DNA from 3 places in the Pseudalkalibacillus sp. NRS-1564 genome. Region 3 is predicted to be linked to each of the others. Evidence: riboswitches for the same ligand, from Rfam matches in the RefSeq annotation. Region 3 holds a riboswitch; each other region holds the start of a gene.

Region 1 (9,937 bases), on a different contig from region 3:
ACAATATAGTCCATTCAAAGTGGCAGAGAATTTCCGACAACTAGAAGCTCTTCATCCAGGACGTGTAGACCTTGGAGTCGGCCGTTCACCCGGTGGTACAGCAAAAACACGATTAGCTTTAACAGATGGCATTAATAAAAGCTTGAATGAATTCCCACGTCAATTAAAAGAGCTCTCCCACTACTTGACTGACTCTATGCCGAGAGGACACGAGTTTGCCGGCATAAAAGCAGCTCCTCAAACCGACTCACCCCCTTCTCTTTGGCTATTAGGTATGGGTGAGAATAGTGCTAAAAAAGCAGCAGAATTGGGCATTGGCTATGTCTTTGGGCATTTTATTAAACCTGATCGAGGTAAAAACGCCCTCCAAACTTACTATCAACAGTTCCAACCTACTTATTATAGTCCTTCTCCTTCAGCTATTATTGCCCTATTCGTCGTATGTGGAGAAACTGACGAAGAGGCGGAAGAACTTGCTTTAAGTCAGGATCTCTGGCTTCTGCGAGTAGAAAAAGGTCTTGATAGTCGAGTGCCATCCATTGACGAAGCTAAACAGCACCGTTATACCGTAACGGAAGAAGAACGAATAAAAAATAATCGAAAACGAATGATTATCGGATCTAGAGAAACAGTAAAGAAGAAAATCGACGAATTAGCCGAACACTATCAAACTGAAGAATTCATGGTTCTCACAAACATACATGATTTTGATGAGCGAAGAAAATCATATGAGCGTCTTGCACATATTTATTTATAAGGCGATTACTCAACATGTTTTTAGGTGTTACTCAAATAAAAGCCCCTACTTCTCAATGAAATAGGGGCTTTTACCGTTATTCAGTTAATTCGGATCGATGCCGTATTCGATAAAATTCATAGAAATTCTTAACGATGACCTTAATGACGGAGTAAAGTGGAATAGCAATCAGCATCCCAATGAACCCATATAAAGCCGCCGCTACAATTAGTAGTAAAATGATGGTTAAAGGGTGTATGTTTAACCTTTTACCTAGGACAACAGGCGCTACCAAGTTTCCTTCTAACTGTTGAACAACTATCGTAATAATAATCACATACAAGGCTAACATCGGTTCTTGTGTTAAAGCGACAACCAGAGCAGGTATAACACCAATAATCGGCCCGAAGAATGGGACAACTGCTGTGACCATCACAAATAGTCCTAATATTAATGCATAAGGTAGTCCAATGATTAAATAACCAACATACATTAGGACACCGTCTACGATTGCTACAATAATTTGTCCGATAATATAGGCCGATAAAGTTTTATCAACCTTATGAAGGATCTGTTCTCCTTCACCCTGATGTTTATTTGGAATAAATCTTAGGAGAAATGGGCTTAATTTATGATCATCTTTAAGAAAATAGAATAAGACAAAAGGTACGATTACAAGGACTGTCGTAGCACTTGTTAATGCACTCACAACCTGCATAATATGATCACCGAGGCTTTGCGTTAAATTACCTAAATAGCTCGTTGCTTTTTGTTGAAGGTTTTCTACAGAAAGCATCCCCATATCATTTTTCTCCATCATTTTCTCAGCTTCTTTTGCTGATTCTTTCAGCTTCTCAGGCAACTCCTTCGAAAACTCTGAAACCTGACTCTGAATCGGATTTGCTAGAAAAGTGAATCCAGTATAGAGGATACCCGCAATCCCTATAAACACAATTAAAATCGCGACAATATCTGATACAAATGGAATCTTTTTTAATAACTTAACAATAGGCTTGATTGCATAATACAAAAAACCAGCAATTAGTACTGGATAAAACAATGTACCTATAATTGTTTTCACCGGTTTCAATAAATCTAATTCTGTCAAAAAGAAAAAACAGATTAATAATAGAATAATACCTGTTATATACTTGAAGAAATCATGTCTAATCCACATTGGCCGTCTCCTTTGTTTTTATTCATTTCACTCTCATCCCTATACCACTCAACACTCTTTTACTAACTTGATTTCCACAAAAAGTTTCCGATTCCAGGGGATCTAAAAAGGAACCTCTCTCGTAAATATTGTTTCTATAAGAGTGAGGGGTGATTCCCTCTCCAATCAGCTAAATGTGGTTTTAAATACAAAACTACCATCTTTTAGGAATGAACCAAAATATAACGATAAAATGTCTCACGACTAACAAAAGAGAGCCGGAATACTCCAGCCCTCTTTTCTGGTTATAACAACGTTAGGATTCCCCCTAGATTCTTGCTTGTTTCTTTACGATCTAATCTTGTTTGAGCTCTTTTTTGGGCTAGCTCGTTAAGCTGCTTTTCCCCTTCAGTTTCCGGCTGAATTCCAGGTACTTTCATTGGTCTACCGTCGAGAAGGGCTACAAACGTAATAAAACACGTCGCTGCTATACGATTGGCACCCGTTAAAAGGTGTTCGGCGTTTACTTTCACAAAAACTTCCATTGAGCTTTTACCTGTCCATATGACAAAAGCTTCATAATGAATCGAATCCTCTTCCGTTATAGGATGTAAAAACTCCACCGTATCCATAGACACTGTCACGCATTCTAGACGAGAATGCCTTGTCGCCGCGATTGATGCTAGCATATCCATATCGGCAAGGAGTTTACCCCCAAATAATGTTCCATGGCTGTTAAGGTCAGGCGGAAAAATACGGCTGCTCTTATACACTCTTGATTCGCTTACATTCTTTTTCATATCATCTCTCCTTTTCTAAACAATAAAAAATGCATACTCTTTTCATAAGAGCATGCACAACAAATAGACTTTTCCCAGTCTTCTCCGTTACACCCCCCCTATCGTCCGTAGGTCAATCAGTGCTTTAGAAAAGGCAGGTCTCCTGGCTTGAAGCTTTGTTGAACGAATGCCCCTTCCCTATCATTGATAAGTGGGGTAACGCACCGTCCTTACTTCTTACAGTGGCGGGACCGCATTGGATTTTCACCAATTTCCCTATTAAGTACTGGAATCAGTACACCTTTTCCATTTTATTCAATTGTACTTCTCTATTCTTCATGCCGGGGATCCAAAAGTCAATACCATTCGTTAATCAAACGTTTGTTTAACTATTTATACCTTAAACAAACGTTTATTTAATGATTTTTCCGCCTGCAGAGGAACCAATTAATTAGAATGCAACAAAAAAAAGACGCCTTCACAGCGCCTTTATTTATTCGTCGGTTGAATCCTCAACCATTTGTTTTAATTCAGATAAACTAGTTCCGTCAAAACGCTTACCATCTACAAATAAGGTAGGCGTTTCTGAAACATTCTTTTTATTTGCATAAGCAAGGTCAGCTTCTACTCGTTTCTCACCTGCACCACTCTTATAGGCTTTAACAACTCTGTCCGTTTCTTCTTCACTAACTAGACCACTAAGGGTTTTCGTTAAGAAAGATTCAGTTAAAACATCTTTCGTCTCAGATCCTTTTTTATGTTTGTCATACAGAACATGATGAAATTGCCAAAATACATCATTACCTAATTCTTGATAAACAACCTCAGCAAATTCAGCAGCCCTCGTGGAATCTTTATAGAGGAACGGATAATGGACAAAGTAAAATTTTGCTTTCTCAGTTGCTAATAATTCCTCTTGGATTTTTGGAAGCAAAGATTCATTAAAGGATTGACATGAAGAGCATTTATAATCACCAAATTGCACAATTTCAACTGGCGCTGTTTCCTCACCCAAGTGCGGTTGAGAATCTAATTTAAATCCTTTTGTATTTGCAAATGGATGAAATAGAAAGTTAATAAACAAAAATAGAATAACGAGTCCCGCAAATAATAATAACCATCTGGCACCCGGTTTTAACTTCTTTTTTGGTTTAGCCATTCAGTCACTTCCTCTTTAATCCTTTGTTACTTTCTCCTGATCGATCTTAAACGACCAACCTTTTCTCTTAAGGTATGTTGAAAGACTATATGGACCGCCGCCTCCTAGAAATAAAGACACTGACATAGCTAGAAAAGCAATGTCTAGTTCATAACCGCCCAGCATTCCAGTTGATCTCTTTACAAAGAGAAGAGCTCCTAATAAAATCATGGAAAACAGTACGCTGACAATTCGCGTTTCTAAGCCGAGAATCATCAAAACTCCTCCAGTTAACTCAACTATAGCCACAACATAAGCAAGAAAACCAGAAATACCGATTGTCTCAAAAAAAGCTACTGTATTCGTGATCCCTTCAGAAAACTTTAAAAAACCATGAGCAAAAAAAAGCATACCTACGACCAATCGAATTGTTAACAACCCGAGATGGGGATAGGTTTTCATTATTGATCCTCCCCAGATACTAACATTATTTGACACCGTTCGACACAGTTATCCAACTAAACGTTATCATAATGAATGCCTACATTGCAAAAGGATGAAGACCTATTTCTGCCCCCTTGCGAGTGTGGAATGCCGTATGATTTGATTGATCACTTCCGAAAATACTAACCCTACTGCAATGGATCCCGATATCATAAATGCTCTGGCTGCAAGGTTAATGGCACTATTGTAATCATTTTGAACGAAATTCCTCATCGCATCGTAAGCCAGACCACCTGGAACAAGCGGAATAATCCCCGCTACACTAAATATAATGACTGGTGTCCGATACACCTTTGCAAAAACCTGACTAATAACAGCGATGACAAATGAGGCTGTTACAGTGGCGATGACAGCATCAATACCTGATGCCTCCATTCCGTAATAAATCATCCAGCCACACATGCCAACAAACCCGCCTTTAATAAGGGAGGATTTAGGAGCGTTAAATAATAATCCAAACGCTGCACTTGCCACAAAGCTCGTCAAAACCTGAGCAATAATTGTCATAATTGTCCTCCCTTTCTATAAAAATGATACAACAAGGGCAATGCCTGCTCCAATCGCAAATGCGGTAAGAAAGGCTTCTGCGCCTTTAGATAGGCCAGATATTAAATGCCCCGCCATTAAATCCCTTACAGCATTCGTGATTAATAGACCAGGAACAAGTGGCATCACTGAACCAATAATAATTTTATCAAGTTGCCCACCGATTCCAGTAGACACAAAAAGGACAGCGAGTAATCCTATGACAAATGAAGCAAGGAACTCTGAGAAGAATTTTATCGGTACAATGCGGTTAAATAGTGAAACACTATAAAAGCCACCTCCCCCTGCAAGAACTGCCGGAAGAAAATCTCCCCACTCCCCTTGAAACATAATTAGAAAACAACCGCTTGCAATCGCAGCAGCAACTAACTGCTTAGGAAATGTATACCGCTCGGTCATTTTATCCAATTGGTCAAGCTCTTCATAAGCTTCCTTAATCGAAAGACCACCGCTGCTAATTCTCCTCGATATACTATTTACCTTCGTTACTTTATCTAAATCCGTCGTGCGCTCTGAAATGCGCATCAACTGTGTTTTGGAAGGTTCAGGACCTTCTAAAGAGAAAATAATCCCAGTAGGGGTTACGTAACTATTCGAATGCGTTGCCCCATAAGCGTCCGCAATTCTAGTCATCGTATCTTCTACACGGTAAGTTTCACCGCCATTTTGCAGCATTACCTTTCCAGCCAAAAGGCATACTTGAATAATGTCATAGGCATAACTCGTTTGATTTTCCATACGTCGCTCCTGACAACCGTGAAGTATTCATTGTTCGTTGTTTCTTAGTTTATATGAACCTACTTATGTTTATCAAATGTAATATAAAAAGAAGACGATCATTTTGATTGTCACTTTAACAAAAAGGCTATGTTAGCTTATACTGTTGATTCCCGATTTTAGGCTCATTAATATAGCCAAAAAAAATAGCGCTGGCATAAGCCAGCGCTATTGTTGAGACACTCTTTGCATTTTAGAATAAATCGACATATAGGTATTCGATTCCTCCACTTTACCCATCTCACGATATACCTTCGTCAACCACTGAACAGGGGTTGGGTCCGTTGGATGCAGCTCCATCTCCCAATCGAAGCAGGTAATTGCTTCATCATATTGTTTAAGTTTATGGTAGAGCTTACCTAGCTGAAATTGCTTATCTGGATCATCTTGAATATCCGCCATTGTTTGTAGCGTTGATAGGATAGAGAGATCTTGGTTTTTCTCGAATAAAGGCTTCACCCAGCTATAGACGTATCCCAATCCAAATTCATGCAGCATCCTAGGGATAAGTGCTTGAAGTAAACCATCTAGATAAGGACGATTTTCTTTACGTTCCAAACAGCTTTGAAGGGAAGGATAATCAAAGGTTTTGAAATTTGTAGTCTCATCTTGAAATGCACTTAGAAGAAGGTCATATTCACTTTGGGTGATTTCACCTTTTCGTTCTGTCATTAATTGAATGGCTTCACTTGTTTTATTTAAATACATTAGAGCTTGAAAAGCATTGTTTCTTAGAGTTTTATGGTGAGGTGCTTCTGCATACATCAATGATAGCAGACGGGCTCGCTCAGATTCAGAGAGCGTAACATCGATGAGAGATAGTGGGTCCAGATCATCCTCTTCAGGTGATTGGAGATAGAGGTAAAGGCGTAAAGCGGATCGTTCAATAACACGTTTTTCTTTACGAAGGATTGATTCAAGGTAGGCTTGATGTGCTTGAAGGTCATCATAAGCCTGAATTTCAGCAAAAAGCGGATCCACTTCTTTAAGACCATCATGATCTCCTTCATAGAAGCTTCTAACTTTTTGATATTCTAATTTCCGCGATAGTTCGATCGCCCATTTATTTGTTGGATCGAAATAAAGCATCACAGCTAAAATTTGAAACGCCATCCGTAATTGGCCATTTCTGCGGTAGTCATAAAAATGCTTTCGCATTAATTTAATAATGGTTTCGGTTGAGAGAAATGAATCAAAATAAGAAAAGATAAAGGATGTTTCTTGAGGGGTGTACCGTTTCTGTACAGATTGAAAGACTTGCTTTGTAGATTTAAGATGAAGTGTTCGATCAGATAGAAAGTGATCAATAAGCGGGTGAGGTGCTTGGAGTACGATCCCTTTCTGGAAAGCTTTCTCAATAAGAGATCCATTTTTAACTTCTGCCGTTTTCCCAGTAATGAAATCATCTTTATAAAAGAAAAGGTAGAAGTTACTTCCATCTGTCTTCTTAGCTTCTATAATCTTCATTCTTTGATGAATTACGAGTCGCTCAACACGTAATTGGACTTGTCGTTGATTCGAGATAACAGTAACACGTTGTGGTTGCTCGATCATTAAAATCCCTCCCGGGCAGAGCTGATTTTTAAACCTTCCACCTTTATTTTACCACTCCATTCATCAGGAAGAAAGTGATCATTCTTGAGCTTACAGAAGCTGCTAAAATAAACGATTAGTTAAACCTGCTTTAGACAATTTAAGGATGAAGCTAAAAATTCATTTGTTGAGGTTTCTTCTCCATATGCCTATCGCTTTTTTAACCATTCCGATACAAGTTCGATTAGCTCTGAATCTATAGGATGCTTTACCTGCTTCTTGTAATCATTGATGATACTCGAGAAACGATGTTCTACTTTCGTTTTTCGTAAAACATGAGTTAGGTCATCAACAATATAATGTTCACATTCACCTTTAACAAGAAGACAAACGTCTTTCACCTGCTCCTTCTTTACCTGAACATCTTTTGAGCCAGTAATTGCAATAACTGGACACTCTACCTCACTAAAATATTCGCGCACGTCAAACTTCTCATGTTCACGATTCCATTTCGCGTTTATTTTTTGACCATTGTATCGTATAGTTGGCGCATCAGTACTTTTTATTTTTCGGGTCATTTTATCATTCATCTTATCTAACTTTTTATCCGCTTTAATGAATCGAAGCAACCACCCCTGGAAGCCACTTAGCGTTTGCATATCTTCTTTCATTTGACTTCTTTGCCAAGCTGTCGTTTCTGCAAGCGGCTCAGCTGAGGGAGATAATAGAATCATTCCTTGCACAGTAGTCCTAGTGTGGACGACAGGTGACACAAGACAGCCCTCGCTATGCGCTAGAAGATAAATTCGCTCTTCATCAATACTTTCATGTGATTTAGCGAACTTTACAACGTCTACAGCATCATCAATTAGATCATAGTACCCTGTTTTATAATAATCCCCTCTACTTTCACCTATTCCCCTCTTGTCATACCGAAGAGTGGCGTACCCTTCACTTGTCAAAATAGTAGTGAATTCCTTAAACGCATTTATTTTTAGACTTTTGGCATTTTCATCACGATCCACAGGACCGCTTCCATGTATCATCACGATTACAGGATACTTCTCTTCTGAATTGGAAGGAAGAGTAAGAGTTGCACTTAAGTCAAATTCGCCTTTAACCATAACATCAATTTCCCTCATGCCTTTCGCTCCTTAAATCTGTTATTTAGTACTCACTTCTCATTTTCCCCAAGGGTTTTTATTTATTATATCGAATAACAAAAATAGGAAAGAATAAATAAGATGGTTTATTTTACAATGTGAGGTTATCTTACATCAAGTGTCCTTTTCAATCAGTACTACATGTATAATAAACAATTGTGTTGCTGCGTCTAACGTCATTTATTTTCTGAAAATACGATTTGTTTTCCATTTTTATTAAAACACTTATAAAGTAAGTTAGATTCAGTTGAATTAAGGGAAGTGTGATCATATCTTACATTCTTCTTTCCTAAATCATATATAGAAGGGGCCTACATATGGATATTTTAAAAACAATTGTTGATGCTGGTAATGAGCTTATTTGGTCAAATGTTCTAATCGTCATTCTAATTGGTGTCGGACTTTATTTTACAATTCGTTCTCGATTCGTTCAATTTCGCTTATTCGGTGAGATGTTCCATGTTCTTTCTGAAAAGGACACAATGAAAGGAAGAAAAAACTCTGTTTCTAGTTTACAAGCTTTCTTCATTAGTACGGCTTCACGTGTTGGAACCGGAAACCTTGCCGGCGTTGCCTCAGCAGTTAGTATCGGTGGTCCCGGTGCTGTATTTTGGATGTGGGTTATTGCCCTACTCGGTGCAGCAAGTGGATTTGTTGAAAGCACACTAGCTCAAATTTATAAAGTGCGCGATGGCGACGATTTCCGTGGTGGACCTGCTTACTATATGCAGCGTGCACTAAATGCTAGATGGTTAGGGATTATCTTCGCCGTCTTAATTACATTCAGCTTTGGTCTTGTATTTAACTCTGTACAATCCAATACGATCGCACTTGCTTTCGAAAATTCATTTGATGTGAATCGCTGGGTATTAGGTGCGATCTTAACTGTTGCAACGGCGATCATTATTTTCGGTGGCGTTCGTCGAATTGCTGTTGTTTCTCAAATCATTGTACCAATTATGGCAGGGATTTATATCATTGTTGCTGGTTTTGTTTTAATCGTTAATTTCACTGAAATCCCAGCTATGATCGCTCTTATTTTCCAACATGCTTTTGGTTTAAAAGAAGTGACAGGAGGCGGTGTTGGTGCCGCAATGCTTCTAGGAATCAAACGTGGTCTTTTCTCTAACGAAGCTGGTATGGGTAGTGCTCCCAATGCTGCTGCAACTGCAGACGTATCACACCCAGTAAAGCAGGGACTTATTCAGGCGCTTGGTGTGTTCGTGGATACTCTACTTATCGCTACAGCAACAGCATTTATGATCCTAATGTCAGATGGCTATGTTGATTCAAAGCTAGATGGTGTACAGCTTACTCAGGAAGCGATGAACCAACACTTAGGAAGTGGCGCAGGTATATTCGTAGCAGTTGCCGTTCTCCTCTTTGCTTTTAGTTCAATTATTGGGAACTATTACTACGGTGAAACAAATATCGAATTTATTAAATCAAGCAAAACCGCTCTTCTTCTTTACAGACTTGCCGTTCTTGCCATGGTTATGTTCGGTGCTAAAGCCGGATTCGGTATCGTTTGGGGCATGGCCGACCTTTCCATGGGTCTTATGGCACTCTTGAACTTAATCGTCATCTCCATTATTGGTAAAGTGG
Region 2 (9,937 bases), on a different contig from region 3:
ATTACATTCGAGAACGTATCTAAACGTTATCTTAGAAAACAAGCTCTATCAGATGTGAACGTAAGAATTCCTGAAGGGAAAATCATTGGCCTTGTTGGCTCCAATGGTAGTGGGAAATCTACTTTCATGAAGATAATCGCAGGTCTTGTAGTGCCTAGTGAAGGCAAAGTAATGCTTAACGAAGAACAAGTTTCGAGGCGTTCGGCAAATAAAGTTGCTTATTTATCAGAGTTAGACGCTTACTATTCATTCTTCACAGTGAAAGAGACAATCCGCTTTTTTGCAAGTCAATTTAGCGATTTTAATCTTGAAAAGGCCCACGATATTGTTAAATTTATGGAAGTGGATCAAGATCAAAAGGTGAAGCATTTATCTAAAGGAAATCGTGGGAGATTGAAGATTGCTCTTACCCTTGCGAGAGATGTACCTATTATTCTGATGGATGAGCCGTTATCAGGTCTTGATCCGATGGTGCGAGATTCAATTGTGAAAAGTTTACTTTCTTTTATCGACTTAGAAAAACAAACGGTAATCATCACGACACATGAAGTAACGGAAATCGAACCATTACTTGAAACGGTTATTGCGATTCGAAATGGTAAGGTTCTCGCGCTCGAAGATGTTGAAACCATTCGCGAGCGAGATCGTATGAGAATAGTGGAGTGGTTGAAAAAGTTGTATCAAGAGGAGGGGTAAAATGGCTGTAAAACCAGTTGTTCAGATTCGAGCTTTAACAAAAGTAATTGGAAAGAAAACAATCATTGATCAACTTTCATTTGATGTATACCCAGGTGAAGTGTTTGGTTTTCTGGGGCCGAATGGAGCAGGAAAAACAACAACAATTCGGATGATGGTTGGGCTAATGAGAATGACGGAAGGCGAAGTTCTCATTGATGGAAGCAGTATTAAAACAGATTACGAGAATGCGATTGTAAAAGTAGGAGCGATTGTTGAAAATCCTGAAATGTACAAATTTTTGACTGGGTACCAAAACCTTGTTCATTATGCTCGAATGGTCAAAGGTGTTTCAAAAGAACGCATTCAAGAAGTCATTCAATTGGTTGGACTCCAAGGTCGTATCAATGAAAAAGTGAAGGGATATTCACTTGGAATGCGACAGCGTCTTGGACTTGCCCAGGCACTGCTACACCGACCTAAGCTACTCATTCTAGACGAGCCAACAAACGGACTAGACCCCGCGGGTATTCGAGAAATCAGACAATATTTACGAACGCTTGCAAGAGAAGAAAATGTTGCTGTAGTTGTTTCTAGTCATTTATTATCCGAAATCGAACTCATGTGTGATCGAATTGGCATTATTCAGGCCGGAAAAATGGTCGATGTGCAGCGAGTGAATGACTTTGTTCAAAATGATCACGCCGTTATGGTTTCATTTGAAGTCGATCCAGTAGAACACGCGGTTAACGCTGTTAAAGCAAATTTCCCTGATTGTGAGATGGAAAAATCGGAGCGTAAGTTGACGATTAAAATAGAACATGAGCTTATTCCAGAGGTAACAGCTGTTCTCGTGGAAAAGGGCGTCCGCGTATACGGTATTCAATCCTCTGTGAAAACGTTAGAAGATGTGTTTCTGGAAGTAACTGGGGGTGAGCAAGTTGTCTAGTATGCTACATTTAATACAAAATGAAAACATGAAGATTTATAGAAGAGTTGGAACATGGGTGATGATCGGACTTGTGGTGGCAGCCGTACTTGTAGCAGGCATTTTTACTAATATGAATGCGAGTGATGAGACTACGAACTGGCGCACTGATTCTGAAAATGCGATCCAACAGGCAGAACAAACGCTAAAAGATTCAGAGGGAATGCCCAAAGCCTTTAAAGACAGTCAGGAACGTTCTATAGCGATAAATGAATATCGGTTAGAGAATGATATTCCCCCTTTAGAAAGTGATTCAATATGGAGTTTTATGGATAGTTCAACTGGCATTGTGAGTTTAATTTCCATCTTTACGATTATTATCGGCGCAGGTGTTATAGCGAGTGAATATTCGTGGGGAACCATTAAGTTATTGTTGATCAGACCTGCTTCACGCACGAAAATCCTTGCTTCTAAATTTATTTCAACGCTATTATTTGCGCTATTTTCTCTCGTCATCTTATACATTTCTACTTTTATTATCGGCGGGTTATTCCTTGGCTTTAGTGCAGTCGATCAACCATACCTAACTTATTCAGGTGGGGAAGTGGCCGAAACGAGTATGGCCATTCATTATATTGTTGAATATGCGCTTGCCAGTGTGAATTTGCTTATGATGGTAACATTTGCATTCATGCTATCGAGTATCTTTAGAAGTTCCTCTCTTGCGATTGGATTAGCTATATTCCTTATGTTTACAGGGAGCCAACTTACTTTTATTCTTAGTCAATACGATTGGGTGAAGTATATCCTCTTTGCCAATACGGACTTAAGTGTTTATTTCGATGGTTCACCTATAATTGAAAGTATGACGCTCGGTTTCTCGTTGACCATGCTTCTCGTCTACTTTGTTTTGTTCTTGTCATTGTCATGGCTACTATTCACGAAACGTGATGTAGCATCATAAGGAAAAGCCGATCAGGTATGCTGATCGGCTTTTTGATTCTTCTTTTTTCGCTTTCTATACAAGAAAAATAATCCTATAAGAACGAGCGGGGCCAAAATAGGTGAGAGACCAATCAAGAGTACAGCCACTGTGGAGAAAAAGGAAAGGAGCCCATTTACAGTTGTCATTAGCAGTTTTTTTGCCTCTGTTAGCGTTTGAAATTCATTCTTATCAATAGAAGGAACAATAATTTTCTGCTGTTCGAGTGAAATCGTAACAGTCGAATATTCACTTTGGTTATTGAGGTAATTTAGTTGACCTTTCAGCTGTTCGACCTCTTCCTGTACACGGGAAAGCTCATTAGATATAGCTAACAGATCTTCTGTTTTAGTTGCTTCGTTAAGAAATGATTCCAGTCGTTTTTGAACAGCTTCTTTTGCTTTCAGCCTTGAGGTAAGATCAACGTAGTTTTCGGTGACATCGGTTCCAGATATCGATTTTTGAGGAGCTCCTTTCCCAAGCCCTTCAACTGCATTGAGATAAGAGTCAAATTCAGGTTGGGGTATGCGTACGGTCATTGATCCAAAGAGAGAATCTTCTTCTGAAGCAATACTTTCTTCGACAACATAACCTTTATAAGTTCTAGTTAGATCTTTGATTTTGGCAGTAGCCTTAGGTAAATCTTCAACTGTTAAGGAAAGGTTTGCATTGAAGATTACCTTGCGATTTTGCTGTAAGGCAGGCATTTCTGATTTTTCTATAGAAGACGAATTTTTCTCTTTTTCTCTTTCATTTCCTCCCTGGTTTTCATCTGTGGATTGATCAGTTGAAGTAGCTATATCGCTACTTTCATTTGAAAAGTTTCCATTATTAGAACTACATCCTGCTAGTAAAAGAATTGATGTACAGATAAGAAGGATCCATCTTCTCATAAGTTTGTCCCCGCTTCGTGATTATTTGTAAATCGATTAGAAGTTTCTTAAAGAATTAGACGGTGTAAGACCTGCGGAGGTTACAATTTCCATGATATGATAAAGGATAACTGAATAAAAAAGGGGTTGCCTTTTGTGCATTCAATTTTAGAAAATGCGAACATTATGGACATAGTCATTACAATTTCTGTAATACTAGGTCTATTCCTGATTCGATTTCTGATCAAATTATGGCTGACAAAACGAGACAAAGAGGAGAATTACCCAAACGGTATTCGACCAGCTTTCCTCTCATTTATAAATTGGACAACAGGGTATGCCATCCTGCTATTTGTTTTATTTTATTTTTCCGATAACAGTTGGATGTTTAGTCAATTATTTGCAATTGGTAGTGTTGAAATCTCGTTGTTTCTTATATTAATTGCACTATTTATCATTACTCTTGCAAATCGACTTTCAAAGATTGCAACTTCATTTCTTATGCCTCCGCTTTATGATCGATACAGCCTGGATACAGGCTTGCAATTTACGTTCAATCGTGTTTTTCATTACACATTGATGGTGATAGCGGTCGTTATTAGTTTAACGACAGTCGGGATTGATCTAAGTGCTTTAACGGTCTTTGCAGGAGTACTTGGGGTTGGAATTGGTTTTGGAATGCAGAACATCGCAAATAACTTTATTTCTGGTTTAATTATTTTATTTGAAAGACCAATTAAAGTAGGTGATCGAGTGATCATAAACGATGTTATTGGAGACATTGAAAAAATTAACATGCGTGCCACGATTATTCGAACACTAGACAATGAACGGATTATTATGCCAAATTCGTATTTTATCGAAGAGCAGGTTGTGAACCACTCTTATGGAGACTCAAGATTGCGCCTCGTTTTACCAATAGGGGTGGCATACGGTTCAGATGTGGAACTTGTGAGATCGCTATTGCTTCAAGTTGCTATGGAAGAAAAAGAGAATTCCATGTATGTGCTTGAGACTCCTCCTCCTTTTGTGAATTTCCTTGGTTTTGGTGATTCATCACTTGATTTTCAACTATTCATTTGGATCTCGTCACCAAAAGCAGCGGTAGAAACGAAGAGTAATTTAAACTTCCGCATTAACCGAATTCTTGCAGATCACAACGTTGAGATACCGTTTCCACAGCGTGATTTGCATGTACGTAGTTTGGATGCTAAAGTGATCGACCAATTAAAAAAGAGATAGAGCAAACTCACATCATTTTCACATCATTCTTACAAATTTCTTCGTAAGTTGTTGTCCATAATAGGTATTGTAAGAACATACCTATGAAGGGAGATTGATGAAGATGAACAAATGGATGATTGGTGTTGCCTCTATGGTTTTAGCTGGGGGGATAGCTGGAGCAAATGTTAATGCGGCAGATGACGAGTCAACTGAAATAGAAGAGCAAACAGTAGGGCAAACCCAGGAGATGGCAGGTCCTAGAGGAGATCATGGGAAAAGAGGTCACTTCGAAGACCGCTCTCTAGATCGCGAACTGAAAATGGCAACTGCTGAGAAAAAAGATCAATTAATCGACCTTTTGCTTGATCAGGATGCTTCTAGTGTTGAAGGTGTCGATGAGCTTCAGAAAGAGCTTGCTGATCTAAACTCACAGCTTGATGCGATGCATGATGAAGCACAGGCTGCTCATGAAGAGAGAGAGTCTAAGAAGCAGGAACTTGAAGAAAGTGGAGAGCGTCCAGAGTTAACCGACGAAGAGAAAGCCGCAAGAGAAGAAATGCGCGAAGAGATGGAAGCCAAGCGAGAGCAGGCTCAAGAAATTGTGAAACAAAAAAATGATATACTTGATCAGCTGATTGAAAAACTTAGCTAATCTTAGCGAGAGATAGGGGCCCCTATCTCTTTCGTATGTTTTGAAGACATGCGGCTGATTTACTGTCAGATAAGGCTAGGATAATATAAAGAGTATGAAAAGCACATTTCGTCTAAGATGTGAAAAGGGAACGGAGTTGAGAGAGATGCAGCACGTTTTTGTGATAGATGATGAACAAAATATACGTGATATTTTAGAGAAGTATTTAAAAAAAGAAGGGTTTATTGTCTCAACCTTTACAGATGGGGCAGAAGTGTTAAGTGCTCTAGAAACAATTGAACCCGATTTATTAGTATTAGATATTATGATGCCAAATGTTGATGGACTTGAACTCCTTCGACGGTTAAGAAAGTATTCTTACATTCCCGTTATCGTTGTTTCCGCAAGAGATGAAGAGCTTGATCGGATACTAGGCCTTGAACTTGGTGCTGATGATTACTTAACGAAACCTTTTAGCCCTAGAGAACTTGTTGTGCGTATTAAGAATCTATTCAAACGGATGAATCGCCTAGAGAAAAACCATTCTTCACAAGAAATCACTGTTCAGAACGTACGTTTAAATAAGAAAAAAAGACTGTTATTAGTGAATGAGGAAGAAATGGCTTTAACGCCGAAAGAGTACGATGTGCTCGCCTATCTCCTCCAACATTCAGGACAACCGTTTACAAGAGAGAGATTAATTGAAGCCATTTGGGGTTATCAATATGTAGGTGATGGCAGGATTATTGATGACCTTGTGAAAAGGCTACGTAAAAAGATGTCAGATGCAAATGCGCAAGCGAAGATTGCGACAGTCTGGGGGTATGGCTATAAAATCGATGAAGAAGGTTAATATCGGTACCAAATTGTTTCTTAGTTATATCGTTCTTATTGTTGTTATTCTGCTTATTACTACTATTTCATTTCAATATTTGTTTCAAGAATATCTTGTGCGCGAAACGAGAGAACAGCTGCAAAAAGAGGGATTGCAAATTAGTCAAATGCTCGAAGATCGACAGTGGAAGGGCGAAAATTCACCTAATGGGTTACTTGATCGCAGAAGAATTGAAATGGCAGGCAATTTAATCTCATCTCAATTTATAATTTATAATGCAAACGAGAAGGCAATTTATTCGAATGTCGATGAAGTAGTTCGAATTGATTATGAAGAAAACAAAGGAAAATTATACGTTACAGAGGAAGTGCCAATTAGTCTTTCACGAGAGCAAGTTGGCAGTATTGTGCTATTTACGAAGGTAGAAAGTCTTGAAGGTTTCAATCGGATTATTCAGCAATCACAGGCTGTTAGTCTTTTAGTATCTGCTGCTGTTGCCGTGCTCCTTGCTGCTATTATGCAGAAAGGAATAGCGGGGCCAATTCGATTACTTGCCAACCACATGAGGGAATTTACGATGCGCAAGGAACAACCCCCGTTGACGCTTAAAACAAAGGATGAAATCAATGAACTTGCTAAGACGTTTCAAGAACTAACGGAGCAACTTCGAAAAAATGATTTTGATCAGAAGGAATTCCTTCAAAATGCGTCTCATGAATTAAAAACACCTCTAATGGCCATTCAAGGGAATGCGGAAGGGATTCTAGATGAAGTAATCGTAGGAGAGGACGTCGAGTATAGTCTTGAAGTAATCGTGAAAGAAACGCAGCGTTTAAAAAAGATCGTGCAGGACATTTCTTATTTAACTAGGTTAGAAACAGTAGATGAATCTTTTACTTATGAAGTAGTCGATCTTCATCACGTGTTGATGGAAGTCATCACTGCGGTAAAACCACTTGCACATCAACGGCAAATAGAGGTAAGGTATGACACTGATCATGCCATAGACGTTAAGATGGACAGTGATAAAATGAAGCAAGCTTTTATGAATATATTCGGTAATGCCCTTCGATTCGCTTCGTCCGTTATAGAAGTACATGTCCACCAAGATAATGGTCAAGTTTATATTGAGGTTGAAGATGATGGTAAAGGCTTTGGCGAGAATCCACAGCGCGTTTTTGAACGATTCTATACAGGTGACAAGTCAGGTTCTGGCATTGGTCTATCGATTACGAAAACAATAGTAGAAAAGCATAATGGTAAGATTTACGCCGAAGACAATAAAAAGGGAGGAAGGATCGTGATCTCGCTTCCTTTTCAATCGTAGTTAGAACTTTATGTTTTATGCTCACTTAACTTTTGTAGAATTTCTTTGCTTTCTTGTTCACTCAAAATACCAAATTTCTGACAGAGTTGTGTATAGCCAGCCAATTTCTTAAAATTAACCGAAGATAATCTTTTCATCATACTCACCTTTCTTTCCTTTAGGAAACTTTTTTAGGTATCAACAATATATGCATGAGCATGTTGAAAGTGATAGGTGAGTGTCTTTAGAGTTGAAATAAATTGAAGTCAATGTAACAATAAAGCTTGTGCTAAATTAAAGCATCATGTAAGATGAGGTTATCAATATTTAGTAACTATCAAGTGTTTCGGATACTATATATGGTGTAAATTGTACGCAATTAAATAATTGAGTATGCGGTGTCGTATAACGACTTAATAGGGAATCCGGTCTGAATCCGGAGCTGTCCCCGCAACTGTCGTGTGGACGAGGCAAGAAGCCACTGGAGTTAATTCCGGGAAGGCTTGCCAAGGAAGAAGCACAAGCCAGTAGACCTGCCGTATAGTCAAAAACGTTTCTATTCTTCGGGGGTTGAGGGTGAGAAATGGCAGGGTAAATGTACGAGTACGTTCATTTATACGTTGTCGTTTTCTCCAGGCTCACTCTTCCGAGAGTGAGCTTTTTATTTTGGATGGATAAAGGAGAGAGGTATATGAGTACTGTAGCAGAAATGACAGTAACAAAAATGATAGAGGAAGTAAGAACGCTCCTAGATGAGTACCCGTTACTTGCTAGTGAGAGTTTTATTGAAAAAACAATTGATGGTATTTCAGAAGAATCAACGCAAGAAGAGGTCGGTAATATTCTAGTTTTAAATGCCCTTGAACGAATTAGCGCAACAGAACCTGACTGGACTTATGTGGCAGCAGCTTTTCATCTTCGTTCGCTCTATCGTAAGTCTCTTTCACATCGTTCTGAGAAAGAGGTATATGGTGGGGGAAGCTTCTATCGCCTTCTTCAACAGCTGACAGATGAAGGGATTTATAACAAGGCACTCCTTCAGTCTTATTCCAAGAATGAAGTAGGGCAAGTTGCTAAGTTAATCGAGCCATCAAGAGATCGTTTGTTTACATACATCGGACTACGAACGCTCGCAGACCGCTATCTAGCTACAGATCATGATAAGAATGTGTATGAATTACCTCAAGAGCGCTTTCTAGTCATTGCTATGACGCTCATGGTAAATGAACCAAAAGATAAGAGATTAAATCTAATTGAAGAAGCGTATTGGGCGCTATCTAATTTATATATGACAGTAGCAACGCCTACTCTTTCAAATGCAGGGAAAAGCTATGGACAGCTAAGCTCATGCTTTATCGATACGGTGGATGACAGTCTTAGAGGAATCTATGACAGCAATACAGATGTAGCGACCGTTTCGAAAAATGGTGGAGGAATTGGAGCATATCTCGGGAAAATTCGTTCTCGTGGTAGTGATATTAAAGGGTTTAAAGGAAATTCATCTGGGGTTTTACCATGGATGAAGCAGTTAAACAATACAGCTGTGAGCGTAGACCAGCTAGGACAGCGTCAAGGTGCTGTTGCTGTATATCTTGATGTCTGGCATAAAGACGTTTTCGAATTTCTTGATGCCAAGCTTAATAACGGAGACGAACGAATGAGGACACATGATCTTTTCACGGGTCTTTGTATTCCAGATATCTTTATGGAAGCAGTGGAAGACCGTGGAGACTGGTATTTATTTGATCCGCATGAAGTCCGTCAGGTGATGGGGTTCTCTCTTGAAGATGCTTATGACAAAGAAAAAGGATCAGGAGAGTTTCGTATGAAATATAGGAAATGTGTGAACCATCCTGAACTTTCAAGAAAAACCGTGCCGGCGATTGAGATTATGAAGCGAGTTATGAAATCACAATTGGAAACTGGGACGCCTTATATGTTCTATCGAGATACGGTGAATCGAGCGAATCCGAATAAGCATGCTGGTATGATCTATGCTTCCAATCTTTGTACGGAAATTATGCAAAATATGAGTGCAACGACCGTTGAAGAGGAATTCACGAATGACGGTAAGATTATCATTACGAAAACGCCTGGTGACTATGTCGTTTGTAATCTATCAAGTATTAATCTCGGGCGTGCGGTTACAGCTAATGCACTAGAGCGATTAATTCCAATTCAGGTAAGAATGCTGGATAACGTGATCGATATTAATACGATCGAAGTGCCTCAAGCCCAGTTAACGAATGAGAAGTATAGAAGCATTGGTCTTGGAACGTTTGGTTGGCATCACCTCCTTGCGAAAAAAGAGATTGTCTGGGAAAGTCAGGAAGCGGCAGACTATGCGGACGAACTATATGAAACAATCAATTATTTAACGATACAGGCAAGTCATGAGCTTGCCGTTGAAAAAGGAAGCTACTCTCTCTTTGAAGGCTCTGATTGGCAAAATGGGGAGTACTTTAATCAACGAGGTTACGTTAG
Region 3 (9,937 bases):
TATTGTACACTTGAAAAAGAGGGAATAGTTGAGAGGGGTCAGGCTTGAGCCTGACCCCGCCAAAAGACAAAACAGTGAAAAGTGTTCCTCCTCTAGGGACACTTTTGACATTTAAGAGAATGTAAGTAGCTCCTTCAAATCCTTATTATTAAAGGGTTTGAGGGGAATAGAGGAAGGAGGGGGTCAGGCTCGAACCAGACCCCCAAAAAGAACATAAAATGAGGGTGCTCCAAATGAAACTATTAATGGTGGAAGATGATAAGACGATTGCAATGGGGCTTGAATATTCCTTGCAAAACGATGGATATGAGACCATTGTCTGCTATAATGCTGAATCGGCCAGGGAAGTACTTATGAAACAGTTGAATGAGATCGATTTATGTTTATTTGATTTATCCTTACCAGATGGTAGTGGGTATGATCTTTGTGAATTTGTGAAGAAACAGAGTGATAAACCAGTTATTTTTCTCACGGCATTTGATGATGAAGTAAATGTGGTTATGGGGCTTGATATGGGCGCGGATGATTACATCACAAAGCCGTTTCGCATTCGTGAATTACTTTCAAGAATTAAATCGGTTTTGCGTCGTTACAATAAGCAACCACAGCCACAATCCACTAGCATCATCACGATTGAAGATATCCGAATCAATACGCTAGAAGGCAAGGTTTATAAAAAAGGGGAGGAAGTTCTTCTAACGGCACTCGAGTATAGACTCTTTCTGATTTTCGCCAATCATGTTGGTCAAGTTTTAACGCGAAATCAGCTATTAGAACGGATCTGGGATGTGGCTGGTGATTTCGTCAACGATAATACGTTAACGGTGTACATCAAACGTCTACGAGAAAAGCTTGAGGACAACGCACAAAGCCCCAAAATCATTAAAACCGTGCGCGGGTTCGGTTATAAGGTGGGTGAATAGGTTGTTGCGTAATCGTGAAATACACCTTCTTTTTCTCGTTATTGGGGGAATCATTCTTGTTTCAACAGGGCTCGCTGTGTTCGTGCTTTCTTACCAAGCAGCACTCATAACACTGCTCACCTCGATCGCGCTCGTTAGTTGTTTTGTGTTTTTTACAAGATGGCGGTACCGCGAAATCGAGCGGCTTTCGGGTTATTTGAGACAGATTAGTAGTGGGGATTATACGTTGGATGTAAGAAATAACTATGAGGGTGAGCTCAGTATTTTAAAGAATGATATTTATAAAGTTACGATGATGCTTACAGAGCATCGTTCCCTTTTACAAGAAGACAAAGTGAAATTAACCAATGCGATTTCAGATATTTCCCACCAGCTCAAAACCCCGTTAACTTCGATGCTGGTGATGGTGGATTTAGTGAGTGATCCGAATTTAGATGAAGAGAAACGCGTTGAATTCACGACAAACATTCGCATTCAATTAGAAAGGATCGAATGGCTAGTCTCTTCTTTGTTGAAATTATCGAAAATAGATGCTGGAACGATTGCCTTTAAAAAAGAGAGCGTTTCACCTCGGCAGATAATCCAAAAAGCAGTAGAATCCATTCTCATACCAGTCGATATTAAACAACAAAACATAAGCATAACGGGTGACGATGCTGCCACTTTTGTCGGAGATGTTAATTGGACTTCGGAGGCGCTTTTAAACATATTAAAAAACTGCGTGGAGCATACCGGTGAGGGTGGAACGATTTCACTCTCGTATTCCGAGAATCCGTTGTATACCGAAATCATCATTTCAGACAATGGAAATGGCATTCCAAAAGAAGATCTGCCTTATATTTTTAAACGATTTTATAGGGGAAAAAATGCGGGAGACGATAGCGTTGGTATCGGTCTTGCGATGGCGTACAGCATTATCACCAGCCAGAATGGGGATATTGAAGTAACGAGTAAACAGGGTACGGGGACAGAATTTACCATAAAATTTTATAAGCAAGTTGTTTAGAAAGGCCAGGTGACTAAACTGTCACCTAAGAGTCACTTTAACGTCATTTTAGGCAGATAAACTGAAGGTACATTAAATTTATGGGGGAATCTGCAATGGATATTTTACAAATAGAAAATCTGTCTAAAGTGTATGGCAAAGGGGAAACGGCCGTGAAGGCACTCGATGACGTCTCATTTTCAGTTAAAAAAGGAGAATTTGTCGTCATTATCGGCCCATCTGGTTCAGGGAAGTCAACCTTGCTTCACCTACTCGGTGGCGTGGATCGACCGACGAGCGGCAACGTTCTCGTCGATAATACCAACATCTATCAACTCGATGAAACGCAGCTTGCCATTTTTAGAAGAAGGCAAATCGGGTTGATTTATCAATTCTATAATTTGATTCCAATCTTAACCGTTGAAGAGAACATTACCCTTCCGATGCTACTGGATGAACATAAAGTTGACCAAAAGCAGCTTGAGAATATCGTCGGCACATTGGGCTTACAAAATCGGCTTGGGCATTCGCCGAACCAGTTATCAGGAGGACAGCAACAGCGTGTGTCAATTGGGAGGGCACTCATTAGTAATCCTTCCATTATGCTCGCCGATGAACCGACCGGAAATCTAGATAGTCAAAACAGCAGTGAAATTATGGAGCTGCTGAAAATGTTTAATAAAAATTACAACCAAACGCTGATTGTCATCACGCATGATGAACGGATTGCTTTACAAGCGGATCGTGTCATTTCGATTGAAGACGGGAGGATTGCCAAAGACGAGGTGATCCGTCCATGAACATCGTAAATAAACTGACCGTGAGGCATTTGAAGGAAAATAAAAGACGGACGCTGGTTACCATCATTGGTGTCATTATTTCCGTAGCGATGGTCATGGCTGTCGCGACGCTTGGTGTCTCGTTCATGGATCTCTTGCAACGACAATCGATCGCGACGGATGGAGAGTGGCACGTTCAATATGAGAACGTCGATTCCGATCAAATTGAAGCGATCGAAAGCGACGAATCAACCAAGACTCTGGTTCTCGCAAACGATGTAGGTTATGCCAAATTAGATGAAGCGAAAAATGAAAGCAAACCTTATTTGTTTATTAAAGAATACAATGAGCAGGGATTCAAAAACTTCCCAATCGAAATAAGCGAGGGACGCTTGCCGCAGGAAGACAATGAGATTGTGTTGTCTGAAGAAGTTGCGGGGAATGCAAAGGTGAAACACGGAATTGGCGATCAACTCACACTGAACGTTGGCGAACGCCAGATGGAAGGTGTTGAACGTCCTTTTTCTCAAAACGATCCCCTCCAAACGGATGTAGAAGGTGCAAGTGAATCATTAGAAAATGAGAACACGAGAACGTATACGATTGTAGGAACAATCAAACGTCCCACATGGGAACCCGCGTGGGCGCCCGGTTATACGGCGATTAGCTATGTCGATCAAAGCCTTATGAATAGCAAGGACACCGTTGATGCTGTCGTCGTGTTGGACAAAGTGAAACGATCTCTTTATGAGCATGCAGAAGCGCTGGCGAAACAAAACAATATTGAAAACGTCTCGTTTAACGATGAACTGCTTCGCTACTATGGCGTGACCGATAACGATAATCTGTTAACAACAATGCTACTGTTAACCGGAATTATTATGAGCGTTATCATTATCGGTTCCGTTGCATTGATTTACAATGCATTTGCGATTAGTGTTTCCGAACGTTCGAGACATTTAGGTATGCTGGCGAGCGTTGGAGCGACGAAACGACAGAAGCAAACATCGGTCTTTTTTGAAGGAGCGATTATTGGCCTGATCAGTATCCCGATCGGAATTCTTGCTGGATTTGCTGGAATAGCGACTACTTTCATGTTCATTAATTCCTTTATTGAAGGGGCGCTTGGGGGTACAGAAAAGCTCCAAGTCGTCGTAACGCCTCTAAGTATTCTCGTTGCCTGTGGGATTTCAATCATCACAATTTTTATTTCATCCTATATGCCAGCACGTAAAGCATCGAAGATCTCAGCCATTGATGCTATCCGACAAACGCAGGATATCAAGCTATCGGGCAAAACAGTGAAGACTTCCAAACTGATTCGAAAATTATTTGGGATCGAAGCTGAGATCGGCTTGAAGAATTTAAAGCGGAATAAAAGAAGGTATCAGGTGACCGTTTTTTCCCTTGTGATTAGCATTATCCTGTTTCTATCTGTTTCCTACTTTACATCGAATTTAGAAAAATCGGTTGAGCTCTCGCAGCAAAACCTCAATTTTGATATTCAAATAAGTGGAAACAGCGTTGAGAAAGGGGATCTGGAGCCGTTTACGAAGCTCAAGAATGTTACGAAAGCAAGTATGACCAAGGAACTGGTGTTAAACACCTATGTGGATGATGATGCTATCCCAGATGGATTAGAGGAAAACTTATATCAGGATGAGAGCTTACTAAGGGATGGGAAATACCAGTATAATGCGGTTTTACATGGCTTAGATGAACAAAGCTTTAACGAATATGCAAAAAAAGTAGGCGTGGATGCAGAGAAACTTCAGGATCCGGAGAAACCGGCCGGTATCTTGATTGAAAACGTCTCTTATATGGATCCTGAGACAAGCAAGATTAAGGAAACAAAGTCTCTCAACGCCAAAATAGGGGAAAGCATCGAGCTATCTTCAATGAATTATGAAACAGAGGAAGTAAAATTAATAAACAAAGTTAAAATCGGTGCTTTAACGGATGAACTGCCAATGGGAGTGAGTAGGTCTGGTGCCGGTGGACTCGACGTCATTGTTTCTGAGGAAACCATGAAGGGGATGATTGATAAAGACGTTCAAAAAGACGTGCGAACCTCTCTCTATATGAACAGTTCAGATCCAATGGCTACGCAAGAAGCGATTGAAGAGATGAAACGATCCGATCTGTATGTTTATAATGTTTTTCAAAATAGACAGCGCGACAAGCAGATGATTCTGTTCATGTCGGTCTTCACGTACGGATTTATTTCGTTAATTTCCCTAATCTCAATCGCAAATATCTTCAATACAATCTCGACAAGCATTTCTCTTCGCAAGCGAGAATTCGCTATGCTTAAGTCCGTTGGGATGACACCGAAAGGATTTAGTAAAATGATGAACTACGAAAGTATCTTCTATGGCATGAAGGCAATCCTCTATGGGATTCCAATCAGCATCGCAATCATGTTCTTGATGTATTTGTCATTTAGAAGTACGTTTGTCTATGGGTTCACATTGCCGTGGATGAGTCTTCTCTTTGTGATCATTGCCATCTTCATCATCGTAGGTTCCGCAATGTTCTACTCTATTAAGAAATTAGACAAGAATAATATCGTTGATACGTTGAAGCAAGAGAATGTGTAAGCGGTGGAAGCGGAGGGCGGGGTCAGGCTCGTGCCTGACCCCACCAAAAGACAAAAGCAGCAAAAGTGTCCTTCAATGAGGGACACTTTTTTTGCTTTTGTAAGTCTGAGAATTTCTTCGGAGCCTTAACGAATAAGGGGGATCGTTGTGAATGAAAGCGAAGGGGTCAGAGAGGGGTCTGACCCCCTCAAAACACAACTGTTCCCCCCACCCCCGCAATCATGTATAATAAACCTGTTACCAATTACATAGTGATCGATTCAGGTGTCTTTTCAATGAAGACTTAATAGGGAAGCTGGTGCAATTCCAGCGCGGTCCCGCCACTGTAAATGGTCGCCTGCTGCAGAATCCACTGTTCGTAACAGCGAATGGGAAGGAGCAGCATGCGATAACCATGAGCCAGGAGACCTGCCTGAGTCTAGCGCGAACAGCCTACGAGGATAGGGATGTGCGAACGGATTCAGGTGCTGCCTTTGGCACACCGTTACTTCCATTCGACCATCTCCATGCCCTCGTGCGTGGGGATTTTTTAGTTTAGAGACATCAGAAAACAGGAGGAGAAACACACATGAAAAAGCTTTATTCACTACTCGTTTTACTTTTTCTCGTTACAGGAATCATCGCAGGTTGCGGAGCGAGTGAAGAGAACAGCGCGACAAATGAAGAAAATGCGAATACAGAGCAAGCTGAACAGTCAGAAGATAGCGCTTTCCCAGTAACGATAACGGATGCGTTGGACCAGGATGTTACGATCGAAAAAGATCCTGAAAAAATTGTCTCCTTAATCCCGAGTAACACTGAGATCCTTTTCGACCTGGGAGCAGGGGAAGAAGTCGTTGGCGTATCTGACTTCGCCAACTATCCGGAAGAAACGGCTGATATCGAAAAAATCGGCGGCATGGAATTTAACGTGGAGAAAATCATTTCTCTAAAGCCTGATCTCGTACTTGCACACGGCTCAAGCGCACATAACTCAGAAGCAGGTCTACAGCAGCTTCGTGATGCTGGAATCACCGTACTCGTTGTGAACGATGCGAAAAGCTTCGATGAAGTGTACGCTTCCATCGAAATGATCGGACAAGCAACTGGTGAAACGGAAGAAGCGGAAACAGCGATCGATGAAATGAAGCAAGATCTTGAAGACATTCAAGCAAAAGCAGAAAGCATTAGTGAAGAAGATCAGAAAAATGTCTTCGTCGAAGTTGCCCCTGCGCCTGAAATCTACTCTCCAGGGAAGAATACGTTTATGGATGACATGCTAACGATGATTCACGCGAAGAACGTGACGCACGATCAGGAAGGCTGGAACCAGGTGGATCAGGAAGCGATTATCGAAGCGAATCCAGACGTGATCATCACAACGTACGGCTACTATACAGAGAAGCCAGTTGAACAAGTGTTAAGCCGCGACGGCTGGCAGGACGTAACGGCTGTCAAAGAAGAGCAGGTTGTTGACGTACACTCTGACCTCGTTACGCGCTCTGGCCCTCGTCTTACTGAAGGAGTAGAGGAACTTGCAAAAGCGGTTTATCCGGATGTTTTTGCTGAATAAACGGTTCATTGCCTATCCGATTGCGATAGCACTCTTAATTGGTGCCATGCTCCTTGGCATTTCAATCGGTACTGTTTCAGTTCCAGTGCTTACCATTCTAAAATTAATCGGAAGCGAAGTTTTACACCTTCCATTCATAGGCAAAACCGATCCAATGTTTACAACGATTGTGATGGATATTCGCTTGCCACGCGTCATTTTGGCAGGTCTAGTGGGGGCGTCTCTTGCGATAGCAGGGGCCGCCTTTCAAGGTCTTTTGCGTAATCCACTAGCGGATCCGTACGTGCTCGGCGTTTCATCCGGAGCATCAGTTGGAGCGGTACTCGTGCTGTTTTTCAACCTGTCCATTCCGTTTGTCGGCATGTTCACCCTACCAGTTATGAGCATCGCTGCATCGATTCTCACGATTTTCCTCGTGCTTTTCTTCGCACGACAAATCGAGCGATCGATGCGCGTGGAGACGATCATCCTAACAGGAATTGTGTTTAGCTCATTCCTTGGCTCACTCCTGTCACTTATGATCGCCTTAACAGGAGAGGAGCTTCGTCAAATTATCGGCTGGCTTCTTGGAAGCGTGTCGATGCGCGGATGGGAATACATCGGAATCATTCTTCCATTTTTCATCATCGGCTCAGGGATCCTGCTGTTTAGCAGCAAGGAGCTGAACGCGATGTCGTTTGGTGAAGAACGCGCTCAGCATATCGGCGTAAACGTCGCGAAACGAAAGCTTTGGATTCTAATCGGCGGCTCGATTTTAACAGGGGCAGCTGTTGCGGTTTCAGGAACGATTGGTTTCGTTGGCCTTGTGATTCCGCATTTAACGCGCCTTCTATGGGGCCCGGATCACAGGCATTTACTGCCACTATCCATTTTACTTGGAGCTGCTTTTCTAATCATCGCTGATTTAATTTCAAGAACGATCATTTCACCAACTGAGCTGCCGATTGGCGTCATCACATCGCTTATCGGTGCCCCGGTATTTGCCATCATTTTAATACGAAGACGTAAGGAAAGAAGAGGATAAGCATGCTAAGCGTACATTCTGTTACAGGAGGATACCCCGGTCACGACGTGCTTGATGACATCACGTTTGATGTGAATCAAGGTGAGCTTCTCGGGATCGTTGGACCAAACGGAAGCGGCAAAACGACTATTTTTAAAATGGTTAGCGGCATTCTAAAAGCAAAGTCCGGCTCAATCATGCTCAAAGATAAGCCGCTCTCAAGCTACTCAGCGAAACAGCTGGCGCGCGTGCTTGCGGTTCTTCCACAGCATGCGGATCAGGCTTTTCCTTATACCGTTAAAGAAACCGTTTCGCTCGGACGCTACGCCCATCAGACGGGATGGTTTCAAATGTGGAGCGAGCATGACGAGATAGTCGTGCAGCGTACAATGGAGCAAACGGGAATCGCCGCCTTCGCGGATAACTACGTGAACGAACTCTCAGGCGGTGAGCGTCAGCGCGTCTTTCTCGCACAGGCGCTTGCGCAGGAACCCGAGATTCTCTTATTAGATGAGCCGACGAACCACCTCGACCTTTCTTATCAAAAAGAACTGCTCGATCTCTTAAAAAAATGGACGCGCGAACAGGGGCTAACGGTGATTTCGATTTTTCACGACTTGAATCTGGCAGGTCTGTACTGTGACCGCCTGCTTCTTCTTGAAAATGGGAAAATCAACATGCACAACAAGCCAAATGACGTCCTAAACGAACAGCGCATTCAATCGGTTTATCGCACAAAAATTGAAAAGCATCCGCATCCGACCGTGCCTAAGCCACAAATGCTCTTATTACCAGAAAAACAGGCAGAGGATCAAAGCGATCTTACCATTGATGAGCGCTACCTTGAGCGGTCAGAAAACATGATCACTCTCACGACACCATTTCCGCTTCGGACGATGTCTTCGGGGGTCGTAGGATCTAGAACTGGCTGGTATCGCACGTTCGTCAACCGCCACGTCCCTAAAAGCTACAGCTGTTCAGATCATAAAGAAGAAATGGCGACGTTTTTAGAGGAGCACGGCATCGATCCGACAGAAACAGTTGGCATGATGACTGCCGTTCGATTAGAGGATGTCTCTTACCGCTTAGTAGAAGATGAAGGGGTTTCGGTATTTGTCGTTGTAACGGCAGGCGTTGGAAACGCCGTTGATGCCTCGAAAAGCGCAGAGCACGTATACGAGCCGCTCCCTGGAACGATCAACACGTGGATTTTCGTGAACGGAACGCTCACAGATGAAGCGTTCATCCAAAGCATCATGACCGCAACGGAAGCAAAAGTTAAGGTCATGCACGACCAGCAAGTAAAAGACTCGGTGACAGGCACCATAGCAACAGGTACTTCTACAGACAGCATTCTGGTCGCCGCGACACAGCGTGGACAGCATCAGGCATACGCGGGCACGATCACAACGCTCGGAAAATTGATTAGCCTCGGCGTTTACACCTGTACAACAGAGGCGCTTGAAAAGTACCGCACGAGGCTCTCGCTATGATCATGCATCACCTTCTTGCGATTAGCCTCGCTTTTTTTCTGGATTTGCTGATTGGCGATCCACCAAAATGGCCGCATCCGGTGAAGTGGTTCGGCTCACTTATCAGCTTTCTCGACAAATGCTGGAACCATGGTGCGAACCGCAAACAAAAAGGTGCCCTCATGACGCTAACCGTTCTTGTCGTTGTGATCACGCTAACCGGGTTTACCGTTTTTCTTGCTTACACCCTTCACCCGCTTGTGGGGATTTTCTTTGAAGGCATTCTCATCGCAACTACGATTTCGCAGAAAAGTTTGCGGCAGGCGGCGCTGGACGTGTATAAGCCGCTTCAGCAAGGCGATATGACAGAAGCACGACGCAAGCTTTCCTGGATCGTTGGTCGTGACACAGATCAACTCCATGAAAGTGAAATTGTGCGAGGCACTGTTGAAACCGTCGCTGAGAACACTAGCGACGGCATTACGGCACCGCTATTCTGGGCGCTTATCGGCGGTAGCGTTGGGGCGGTGGCCTACCGAGCGATTAACACGTGTGATTCAATGGTTGGCTATCGAAACGAAAAATACGAAGCATTTGGCTACGCCTCTGCGAAGCTTGATGAC

What was found. Region 3 has a riboswitch for cobalamin ahead of ACIFPW_RS21080 (ABC transporter substrate-binding protein). Riboswitches for the same ligand answer to the same signal wherever they lie in the genome.
Region 1: linked by a shared signal. The riboswitch ahead of ACIFPW_RS02000 (acyl-CoA thioesterase) and the one ahead of ACIFPW_RS21080 (ABC transporter substrate-binding protein) in region 3 are both predicted to bind cobalamin.
Region 2: linked by a shared signal. The riboswitch ahead of ACIFPW_RS12850 (ribonucleoside-diphosphate reductase subunit alpha) and the one ahead of ACIFPW_RS21080 (ABC transporter substrate-binding protein) in region 3 are both predicted to bind cobalamin.

What each region holds. Positions count from the first base shown of each region.
Region 1 is NZ_JBITPM010000004.1:102,598-112,534, forward strand. It holds gene ACIFPW_RS01990 (LLM class flavin-dependent oxidoreductase) at 1-757, shown strand, start outside; gene ACIFPW_RS01995 (AI-2E family transporter) at 834-1,913, opposite strand; gene ACIFPW_RS02000 (acyl-CoA thioesterase) at 2,198-2,692, opposite strand; cobalamin riboswitch at 2,808-2,991, opposite strand; gene ACIFPW_RS02005 (DsbA family protein) at 3,165-3,830, opposite strand; gene ACIFPW_RS02010 (DoxX family protein) at 3,846-4,271, opposite strand; gene ACIFPW_RS02015 (threonine/serine exporter family protein) at 4,374-4,820, opposite strand; gene ACIFPW_RS02020 (threonine/serine exporter family protein) at 4,836-5,597, opposite strand; gene ACIFPW_RS02025 (tetratricopeptide repeat protein) at 5,805-7,190, opposite strand; gene ACIFPW_RS02030 (alpha/beta hydrolase family protein) at 7,379-8,311, opposite strand; gene ACIFPW_RS02035 (alanine/glycine:cation symporter family protein) at 8,650-9,937, shown strand, end outside.
Region 2 is NZ_JBITPM010000026.1:3,635-13,571, reverse strand. It holds gene ACIFPW_RS12890 (ATP-binding cassette domain-containing protein) at 1-696, shown strand, start outside; gene ACIFPW_RS12895 (GntR family transcriptional regulator) at 1-1, shown strand, start outside; gene ACIFPW_RS12885 (ABC transporter ATP-binding protein) at 698-1,624, shown strand; gene ACIFPW_RS12880 (ABC transporter permease) at 1,626-2,567, shown strand; gene ACIFPW_RS12875 (DUF4349 domain-containing protein) at 2,579-3,478, opposite strand; gene ACIFPW_RS12870 (mechanosensitive ion channel family protein) at 3,614-4,699, shown strand; gene ACIFPW_RS12865 (hypothetical protein) at 4,803-5,333, shown strand; gene ACIFPW_RS12860 (response regulator transcription factor) at 5,479-6,165, shown strand; gene ACIFPW_RS12855 (sensor histidine kinase) at 6,137-7,474, shown strand; cobalamin riboswitch at 7,833-8,008, shown strand; gene ACIFPW_RS12850 (ribonucleoside-diphosphate reductase subunit alpha) at 8,163-9,937, shown strand, end outside.
Region 3 is NZ_JBITPM010000049.1:7,006-16,942, reverse strand. It holds gene ACIFPW_RS21100 (response regulator transcription factor) at 234-923, shown strand; gene ACIFPW_RS21095 (sensor histidine kinase) at 925-1,929, shown strand; gene ACIFPW_RS21090 (ABC transporter ATP-binding protein) at 2,025-2,708, shown strand; gene ACIFPW_RS21085 (ABC transporter permease) at 2,705-5,287, shown strand; cobalamin riboswitch at 5,533-5,717, shown strand; gene ACIFPW_RS21080 (ABC transporter substrate-binding protein) at 5,856-6,839, shown strand; gene ACIFPW_RS21075 (FecCD family ABC transporter permease) at 6,802-7,863, shown strand; gene ACIFPW_RS21070 (adenosylcobinamide amidohydrolase) at 7,866-9,335, shown strand; gene cbiB (adenosylcobinamide-phosphate synthase CbiB) at 9,332-9,937, shown strand, end outside.